DNA from 3 places in the Bradyrhizobium sp. cf659 genome. Region 2 is predicted to be linked to each of the others. Evidence: predicted binding sites of a transcription regulator. Region 2 holds the regulator's gene; each other region holds the start of a gene.
The links. The regulator LexA, encoded in region 2, represses DNA repair genes until DNA is damaged. The targets are predictions, from matches to a motif close to TGTTCNNNNTGTGTTCNG.
Positions count from the first base shown of each region.

Region 1: the regulator LexA is predicted to act here: its motif matches at 1,586-1,603, upstream of BM118_RS29140 (ribonuclease T2 family protein).
Region 3: the regulator LexA is predicted to act here: its motif matches at 1,379-1,396, upstream of BM118_RS19890 (DNA recombination protein RmuC).

Region 1 covers NZ_FOQJ01000009.1:39,331-42,603, reverse strand. The annotation lists gene BM118_RS29155 (DUF3617 domain-containing protein) at 13-543, opposite strand; gene BM118_RS29150 (hypothetical protein) at 588-881, opposite strand; gene BM118_RS29145 (hypothetical protein) at 1,064-1,528, shown strand; gene BM118_RS29140 (ribonuclease T2 family protein) at 1,650-2,354, shown strand; gene BM118_RS29135 (23S rRNA (adenine(2030)-N(6))-methyltransferase RlmJ) at 2,547-3,273, shown strand, end outside.
Region 2 covers NZ_FOQJ01000001.1:246,581-249,853, forward strand. The annotation lists gene BM118_RS01195 (GAF domain-containing protein) at 1-278, opposite strand, end outside; gene BM118_RS41055 (hypothetical protein) at 498-932, opposite strand; gene BM118_RS41060 (hypothetical protein) at 1,126-1,329, opposite strand; gene lexA (transcriptional repressor LexA) at 1,508-2,209, opposite strand; gene BM118_RS01215 (molybdopterin molybdotransferase MoeA) at 2,385-3,273, opposite strand, start outside.
Region 3 covers NZ_FOQJ01000004.1:170,709-173,981, reverse strand. The annotation lists gene fmt (methionyl-tRNA formyltransferase) at 1-598, opposite strand, end outside; gene def (peptide deformylase) at 732-1,256, opposite strand; gene BM118_RS19890 (DNA recombination protein RmuC) at 1,428-2,630, shown strand; gene BM118_RS19885 (GIY-YIG nuclease family protein) at 2,765-3,067, shown strand; gene BM118_RS19880 (AmpG family muropeptide MFS transporter) at 3,265-3,273, shown strand, end outside.

The DNA of each region.
Region 1 (3,273 bases), on a different contig from region 2:
GGGAAGACAACCTTACTTCGGCAGCAGCGCCTTCAACTTGTCCATGTCGCGCACGTTCATCTTGAAGCCGCCGGGCATGACGATGTCGCCGGGCTTCTGATCGGGCTTGCAGGCGCCCAGCCATTTCGCTTCGAGCGTCATGGTGGTGTCGCGCCCCGCGGTGCCGGCGGCGCCGCCCTGCGCGTGTGATGAGGTCTTCACCGTATAGGCCGAGTTGAAGTCGCCGGTAATCTCGGCATGCGAGGTGGTGCTGATGCCGGCGACGCTGCACTCGGAATCGGTGACATAGCCGGTCGCGGTCTTCTTGATGTCCAGCTTGGCGCAGATCTGCTTGGCCATCGGGGAGACGTTGTTGTTCATCTCCTTGTCGACGGTCTCGTCGGTGCAGTGCTGCATGGTCATTTCCGGCATCGCAGAGCCGCTCCTGACCATCTTCAATTCCCACAGGCCGGCCTTGCGCACCGGCAGATCGTCGGCGCAGGCGCTGCCGGCCGACAACACGAAGCAAACGGCCGAGCCGAGCAAAGCAAGTTTGCGCGTCATGTGGGAAGCTCCCGGCTGAGAGATCGCTGCGCTACGAAGACGCCTCAGTACAGCGTGCGGATCGGCTGATTGGCGGCGCCATAGGGCACCCAGCGGCAGGAGAACGAGATGTAGCCGCCCTCATAGGCCTGCACGCCGAGGAATTTGACGACCTTGCCGTAGCGCGCGCAGTGATCGACCGCGACCTGCCGCGCATCGACCTGGGTAGCCATCGAATAGGCGATGATGCCGCCGGTGTCGTTGCCCTTGAACGGAGGCACCGGAAAGATGTCGCCGCGCGCCGGCTGGCTCGCCATCATACCCAGGGCAAGAACGCCCGCGGCCGCAATGATTCGCATTCCCGTTACTCCAATTGGCTGGCGCCAGTTTACGGTGCCGGGACGGAAGTGAAAAGAACTGAAGCCCTGTCGGATGCGACGTTATGGTCAACTCCTGGCCAAGTGTTGCCGCGCTGCACTTGACCTCACCCGCCCTTCGCGGCACCGTCGGACCTTCGCAGATCATGCTGTCTGGATTGCCCATGCGCGCCTCGACCTCCCTGAAATCGCTCCGCTTTGCCGCCGTGCTCGGCCTCATGTTCGGGGCGCTGTCGCTCGGTGAGGCCAGGGCGGCCAATCCGCTGGAGCTCAATTTCTGGCTGAGCGGACCGCGCTACGACGGCGGCGTCGCCGATTGCGACAAGGCGCTGCCGACGATCGCCACCCAGTTCTGGGAGAAGGAAAGCTCCTTCTGGAATTCCTCGTTAAAGATCACCGGCTTCTCCGCCGTGCGCGAGACCGCGTTCCGGCCCTGGCAGTCCGACAACATTCCGCGCCGCTATTGCACCGGCGAGGCCATGCTCAACGACGGCAAGGTGCGCAAGGTGCACTTCTCGATCATCGAGGATGGCGGCTTTGCCGGTTACGGGAATGGTGTCGAATGGTGCGTGGTCGGGCTCGACCGCAACTGGGCCTACAATCCGGCCTGCCGCGCCGCCAGGCCTTGATTCGACAAGCCCTGATTCGGACCTAGCCCAGCGGCCTGACGGAGGCCACCCGAATTTTGTTCTTGAAATGTTCTTTTCGCCTGCTAGGCTCGACTGCACAGTCTAGTTGAGGGGCGTCGCCATGTTTCATTCCAGATTGCATTCATTCTCCCGCCTGATGATCTCGCTGGTCCTTGCCCTGCCGCTGGCCGCCGGGCTGGTCTCGCTGGCGGGCGTCGCGCAAGCCCAGGACAAGCGGCAGAACGCGCCCGGCGAATTCGATTTCTATGTGCTGTCGCTGTCGTGGTCGCCCTCCTTCTGCGAGGAGGCGGCCGAGCGCGGCGGCCGCTCCCAGATCCAGTGCAGCGGCCGGCCGTATGCTTTCGTGGTACACGGGCTGTGGCCGCAATATGAGAACGGCTTTCCGGAATATTGCCAGCGGCCGGCGCCGCGGCTGAACCGCAGCATCGTCTCCTCGATGCTCGACCTGATGCCGGCGCCGGGCCTGATCTTCAACGAATGGGACAAGCACGGCACCTGCTCGGGGCTCGCCGATCGCAGCTATTTCGAGACGATCCGGAAAGCGCGCGCCGCGATCAAGATTCCGGCCGAGTATCTCGACCTGTCGCAGGCCAGGACCGTGGCGCCGGCGGATGTCGAGGAGGCCTTCATCAGGGCCAATCCCGGCCTCGGCAGCGCCGCCGTCTCGGTCACCTGCAACCGGACGCGGCTTTCCGAGGTCCGCATCTGCCTCAGCAAGGACCTGCAATTCCGCGCCTGCGAGGAGATCGACCGCCGCGCCTGCCGCCGCGACCAGGTGACGATGCCGCCGATCAGGGGTGGGTAGTTCGGGTTCTCGTGCCCCGGATGCGGTGCGATGCGCCGCGAAACGCGGCGTAGTGCACCGCTGATCCGGGGCCCATCACGAACGAAGAAGCCGGGTCCCGGCTCAGCGGCGCAGCGTGACACGCTGCACCGCGTCCGGGACACGCATTAGTGCCTCTTTGCTCAGGCCGTGACGTGGCGTAGTGCTCTTCCCATGAACTACCGTCACGCCTTTCATGCCGGCAACTTCGCCGATGTCATCAAGCACATCGTGCTGGCGCGCATCCTCACTTACTTGCAGGACAAGCCGGGGGCGTTCCGCGTCATCGACACCCATGCCGGCGCCGGCCTCTACGATCTCGAAAGCGACGAGGCGCGGCGCGGCGGCGAATGGCTGACCGGCATCGCGCGGCTGATGCAGGCGCGCCTGTCGAACGAGACCGCCGCACTGACCAAGCCTTATCTCGACATCGTCCGCGCCTTCAATCCGAAGGGCGAGCTCAAGGCCTATCCGGGTTCGCCGCTGATCGCGCGCGGCCTGCTCAGGCCGCAGGACCGCCTCGTCGCCTGCGAGCTCGAGCCGAAGGCGCGCAAGGCGCTGATCGACGTGCTGCGCCGCGACGAGCAGGCCCGCGTGGTCGATCTCGACGGCTGGGTGGCGCTGCCGGCCTTCGTGCCACCGAAGGAACGGCGCGGGCTGGTGCTGATCGATCCGCCATTCGAGGCAAAGAACGAGTTCGAACGGCTGGGCAAAGCCTTCTCGGAGGCTTTCGCAAAATGGCCGACTGGTATCTATGTAATCTGGTATCCGGCCAAGAGCCGGCGCGCCACCGACACGCTGGCGCAACTCGTGGCGCGGCTCGCAGCCGCAGCAAAGCCGCCGGGCAAATGCCTGCGCCTCGAATTCAGCGCTGCACCGCAAGCTGACAGCGCAGCCCTCA
Region 2 (3,273 bases):
TCGCCTGAAAACACCGGCACCGCCACGCCGCAGGTGAGGCCGGCCGCGAGCGCCTGATCGGTCCGCTTGAAATAGGAGTTGGCGAATTTGGTGAGGATCACGGGATGGCCGCTGGCCCAGGCCTTGCCGGGAAGGCCCTCGTCGTATCCGAAGCGCAAGTTCTCGCTCACCGCCTTGAACGCGGACAGCCCTTCGCCATAGAGGCCGCCGCCGAATTCCAGCCGCATGCGCGTCCGGTCGGGCACCCAGAGTTCAACGACGCGAATGAAGGTTTTCATCGACCGTGTCCGCCGCCTCGAGCCAATGACAGCATCGGCGATCTGGCCGCGGAACGGACGTTCAAAATTCAGGCAGGGCCGCGCAAACTTCGTGCGACGGGGAGCCGCGGGGGGCTCGGCAGATTGGATTCTCAGGACGCAAACCATACCGGGTCGCCGGCCACGGCCGGCGATGGCGATTTCAATCCTGGCCCCGACCCGCGAGCCGGGGTTGCTACGTCAGCCGATCGGCAGGCGGGTGACGGTCGGCCGACCATCGGCGGTGACCTGCGGCTTGTGCTCGCGTTCGCCGACGGGCTGGGTCACCGGCAACTGCAGCACGGTCGCGCGCTGGCCTTCGACGAGCTGCGTCACCAGTACGTATTTGCCGTCGGGGAATTCGATCGCGTCGTGATGGCGATCGGGAATGTGCGGATCGATCTTGCCGAACTTGCCGACACGCGAGTTGATGGTGCGCGTCCAGATCCAGCGATTGTCGTAGCGGACGTTGTCGGCGAAGGCGAGCTCCGTCCCCGGCAGCAGGCAGACCGCGACGGACATGTCGGCTTCGGAGGCGAAGCCGCGCGTCGAGGTGCCTCGGAAGGTGGTCGTGACGATCGTCTCGCCGACTTCCGCGGGACGCGTCGCGACGGCATGCAGGCTGTAGTCACACATCGGGTGCTCCTCATTCGAAGATAGCAACCCGCACCTCCTTCGGAGGCACAGGCCTCTATCAGAGTGGAAGCATGTTAGCGTCTTCTCGGTTGTAGGCAAATCTGCGGCTTAGGTCCGCGCGCTGCCATCACAATATCTTTTTCAAATGCACGAGGAACAAAGTCCGCTCTCGTGCATTTGGCGTGCGTCTCCGTCAGCGACCAGCAGGTGCCGACCAGCCCGAATATTGCCAGGCGGGTTGCGACGGCTGCGCGACGGCGTTGCGGGCATTGCGCAATTGCTCGCTCGTCGTCGGCGGCGTTGCCTTGCGGACTTGGTGTGACTGTGCGGCGAAGGCTTGCGACGCCGATGCTGCGATCAGCGTCATCGTGACGGCGCTCAAAACGATCTTGCGCATGATGGTCTCCTCGATTTCCAGCGCCGCGAAGCGATGAGGGCTTCGTGCGGCGTGCCGAGGATGTAGCGCTGGAGAAGGGGCCGGATAATCTGTGCAAAACCAGAAAGACTATCCAGCCGGAGCGGACAATCGTCCGCTCCAATCGTCAACGCGCGGGTCGCCAACCGGCGGGGCGCGCTCAGTACTTGCGGTACAGGCCGATCAGCTTGCCCTGAATCTTCACCCGGTTGGGCGGCAGGATGCGGACCTCATAGGCCGCATTGGCGGGCTCGAGCGCGATCGAGGCACCGCGGCGGCGGAAGCGCTTCAGCGTCGCTTCCTCGTCGTCGATCAGCGCCACCACGATGTCGCCGGTGTCGGCGCTCTCGTTGCGCTGGATCAGCGCCATATCGCCGTCGAGGATGCCGGCTTCGACCATCGAGTCGCCGCGCACTTCGAGCGCGTAGTGCTCGCCCGAACCGAGCATGTCAGGCGGTACGCTGATGGTGTGGCTGCGGGTCTGCAGCGCTTCGATCGGCGTGCCGGCCGCGATGCGGCCCATCACCGGCACCGCGACGGGGCGCTCGCCCTCTTCCACGGACGCGCTGGAGCTCGCTCGCACCTTGCCGAGATTGCCCTCGATGACGCTCGGCGTGAAGCCACGCCGGCTGCCGGCGGCGGCCTGGAGCTCGGGCAGCTTGATCACCTCGATCGCGCGGGCCCGGTTGGGCAGACGCCGGATGAAGCCGCGCTCCTCCAATGCGGTGATCAGGCGATGGATGCCTGACTTCGAGCGCAGGTCGAGCGCGTCCTTCATCTCGTCGAAGGAGGGCGGCACGCCGCTTTCCTTCAAACGCTCGCTGATGAATCGCAGAAGCTCGTATTGTTTGCGCGTTAACATCTCGACCAAATCCCCCGGTTGATGTCGTTCGATTCCGAGACGGTGAATTCAGCGGCGAGCCGCCAGATGCTCGAAACAAATCATGAACGGACACTATATGTTCGATATGTGTTCCGCAACTGCTTAATTTACCGTGAACGCGACAAAGTTCGCGGAACGCGCATGACCAGCGGGTTCAGGCGGGCAGTCGCAGCACCTCGCAAGGCGTGCCGGCCTCGGCCTTGGGTGCGAACGGCGCGCGCACGAGAAGTGCCTGTGCCGCAGCGAGATTCGCAAGCAGTGAGGAATCCTGATGATCGACGGGAAGGGCGACAAGCGTGCCGTCGTCGCGCCGCTCCAGACGTGCGCGCAGATAATCTTCGCGCTGGTCATTGGCACCGAGGTCGCGGCCGAGCACGGCGCGCTCGCGACGATGATGAATCACGGCGCGGCCCGACAGAGCGCGAATCAACGGCACCATGAACAGGAAGGCGCACACATAGGACGACACGGGATTGCCGGGCAGGCCGATCACACCCATCGTTCCTAACCGGCCGTGCATCATCGGCTTGCCCGGCCGCATCGCGATCTTCCAGAACGCCATCGCGATGCCTTCGTCCCTCAGCGCCTGCTGGACCAGATCGTGGTCGCCGACCGAGGCGCCGCCGGTCGTAATCAGGATATCGGCGCCGCTTTCGCGGGCACGGCGGATGCCGGCGGTGGTGGCCTCCAGCGTATCAGCGGCAACACCGAGGTCGACGGTATCTGCGCCCTCCTGGCGGGCGAGCGCGTGCAGGGCGTAGCCGTTGGAATAGACGATCTGGCCGGCACCCGGTGTGGTGCCTGGCATCACCAGCTCGTCGCCGGTGGCGAGGATCGCGACCTTTGGGCGGCGGCGGATGGGGAGGTGCGGGTGATTCATCCCGGCGGCGAGTGCGAGGTCGCGCTCGGTGAGCCGGGTTCCCTTGCGCAGGAGCACGTCGCCCTCGGAGAAGTCGACGCCGGCGGGACGGATGTGCCGCCCCGTGACGGCGGCTTGCTTGATCGTGATGCGCCTGCCGTCGGCGACCGTGTCCTCCTGGATC
Region 3 (3,273 bases), on a different contig from region 2:
CGTCCTCGCTCTGCTTCTTGAGCTGGAGCCCGCCGCGGCCGAGCGCGGCCATGGCCCGCACCATCAGGTCGGCGCCGAGCCGGGACAGGCGATCGTGCAGGTCGGCCGCGGTCATGGTGTCAGAAATCGCCAGCCGCTCGGCCATGGCGACATCGCCGGTGTCGAGGCCGACGTCCATCTTCATCACCATCACGCCGCTCTCGGCATCGCCCGCCATGATGGCGCGGTTGATGGGCGCGGCGCCGCGCCAGCGCGGCAACAGCGAAGCGTGCAGATTGTAGCAGCCGAGCTTTGGCGCATCGAGAATGGCCTGCGGCAGGATCATGCCGTAGGCGACGACCACGGCGGCGTCGGCGTCAAAGGCGCGAAACTCGTCGAGCGCTTCCTCTGTCTTCAGCGTCTTCGGCGTCAGCACGGGCACGCCGAGTCTTCGCGCGGCTTCCTCCACCGGGGTCGGCTGCAATTGCAGGCCGCGCCGTCCGCCCGGCTTCGGCGCGCGCGTATAGACAGCCACGATCTCGTGGCCATGCGCGACGAGCTCGAGCAGCGTCGGCACGGAGAAATCGGGCGTGCCCATGAAGATGAGGCGAAGGGGCATGTGACTGCGTTCGGTGAGAGTTCTGGTTCTCCGTCATGCCCGGGCTTGACCCGGGCATCCACGGTCTTCGCGACAAAGCAAGCAAGGCGTGGATGGCCGGGTCAAGCCCGGCCATGACGGCAGAGAGAGAACCCTACTCCGCGCGCTTGGCGGCCTTCTCGAACTTCTTGATCACGCGGTCGCGCTTGAGCTTCGACAGATAGTCGACGAACAAGACGCCGTTGAGATGGTCGATCTCGTGCTGGATGCAGGTGGCGTAGAGGCCTTCGGCGTCCTCCTCGTGCACCTTGCCGTCGAGATCGGTGAAGCGCACGCGCACCTTGGCGGGACGTTCGACCTCCTCGTAATATTCGGGGATCGACAGGCAGCCTTCCTCGTAGACCGACAATTCCTCGGACGAGGCGATGACTTCCGGATTGATGAAGACGCGCGGCTCCGGCTTGGTCTCGCCGTTCTCGTCGCGCTTGGCGAGGTCCATGGTGATCAGCCGCAACGGCTGCGCGATCTGGATCGCCGCCAGCCCGATGCCGGGCGCGTCGTACATGGTCTCGAACATGTCGTCGGCAAGCTTGCGGATCTCCGTCGTGACCTTCTCGATCGGCTTGGAGACCAGACGCAGCTGCTTGTCGGGCAGGATGATGATTTCTCTGAGGGCCATGGCGGCGATTTAAGCCGGGCGCCGGACGCGGTCAATGCGGCCAGGAACCCTGTTAACTCTCCGCTAACCATAAAACTTCAGGATTCGTTAACCATGAAAATTAACGGGGCATTTACCGAAAATGTTCGCTATTCGTTCGTGCGACCAGCCGAATCGGCTAGAAGGGCAGGCATGAACGAGATCATTTTCGTGGCCGGCGACTGGCCGGTGCGCACGATCGACGCGCTGATCGGCTTCGGTGTCCTGGTCCTCATCCTGCTGGTTGTGATCGCCGTGGTGATTGCACGCTCGGGGCGGCGCGGGGCGGAACTCGCGATGGCGAATGCGATCCGCGCCGACGAGCTCGAGGAGCGCATCAGCCAGATGCTGCATGCCCAGAGCGAGTCCGCGGGCCGGGTCGACGCCATGACCCAGGCGCTGGCCGGCCGCCAGGCCGAGATGGCCCGCGCGGTCAATGAGCGGCTGGATTCGGTCACCCATCGCGTCGGCCAGTCCATGGAGCACTCGACCCGCAATACCATGGAGAGCCTGCACGCCCTGCACGAGCGGCTCGGCATCATCGACAACGCGCACAAGAACCTCACCGACCTCACCACGCAGGTGACCACCTTGCGCGACGTGCTCGCCAACAAGCAGTCGCGCGGCGCCTTCGGCCAGGCGCGGATGGAGGCGATCGTCCAGGACGGCTTGCCGAAGGGCGCCTACGAGTTCCAGTTCACGCTTTCGACCGGAAAGCGGCCGGACTGCGTCGTGTTCCTGCCCGACCAGCGTCCGCTCTGCATCGACGCGAAATTTCCGCTGGAGGCGATGACCGCGCTGCACGATGCCCGCACCGACGAGGAGAAGCGGATCGCCACGCAGCGGCTGCGCGGCGACGTGATGAAGCATGTCAGCGACATCGCGGAAAAATATCTCGTCACCGGCGAGACCCAGGAGATGGCGCTGATGTTCGTGCCGTCGGAATCGGTCTACGCCGAGATCCATGACGGTTTCGACGACGTGATCCAGAAGGCCTATCGCGCCCGCGTCGTGCTGGTGTCGCCCTCGCTGCTGATGCTCGCGATCCAGGTGATGCAGCAGATCATGAAGGACGCGCGCATGCGCGACGCCGCCGACCAGATCCGCACCGAGGTCATCAAGCTCGGCGACGACCTCGGCCGCCTGCGCGACCGCGTGCTGAAGCTGCAGAAGCATTTTGCCGACGCCAACGAGGACGTCCGCCAGGTGCTGATCTCCGCCGACAAGATCGAGAAGCGCGCCGCGCGAATCGAGGAGCTCGATTTCAGCAAGGCCGATGCGCCGGCGGAGGGGCCGCACCTGGTGGCAACCGGCGCGCCCGAGCTGTTCCCGAGGAAGCTCCAGGCGGGGGAGTGAGATTAAGGCACACTGTCATGCCCCGCGAAGGCGGGGCATCCAGTACGCCGCGGCAGTCGTTATTGATTCGAAACGCCGCGGAGTACTGGATCGTCCGCCTTCGCGGACGATGACAGCGGAGGGAAATGCGGCAGATGGGCGGACGCTGCTACTACGTCTACATCCTCGCCAGCAGGATCGGAGGCACGCTGTACATCGGCGTGACGAATGATCTCATCCGCCGCGTGGCCGAACACAAGTCAAAGCTGATCGAGAGTTTCACAGAGAAATATGACGTCGCGAGGCTTGTCTACTTCGAGCAATTCGACGATCCCGAGAACGCGATCAAACGAGAGAAGCGGCTCAAGAAGTGGAACAGGGCTTGGAAGGTCCGCTTGATCGAGCAGCACAACCCGAATTGGGATGATCTCTATCCCGAGATAACCGGACCACCATGACACCGTCATGCCCAGTGACTGTCATACCCCGCGAAGGCGGGGTATCCAGTATTCCGCGGCGGTCGTGAATGAACCGGCTCGCCGGTGAGTACTGGATCGTCCGCCTTCGCGGACGATGACGCCGAGGATGTTGAAGGCTCTCCCGACTCACGGCTACCGCGTGAGTCTTTTCAGCCAGAATCTGCTAACACCTCCCCATGACCGCA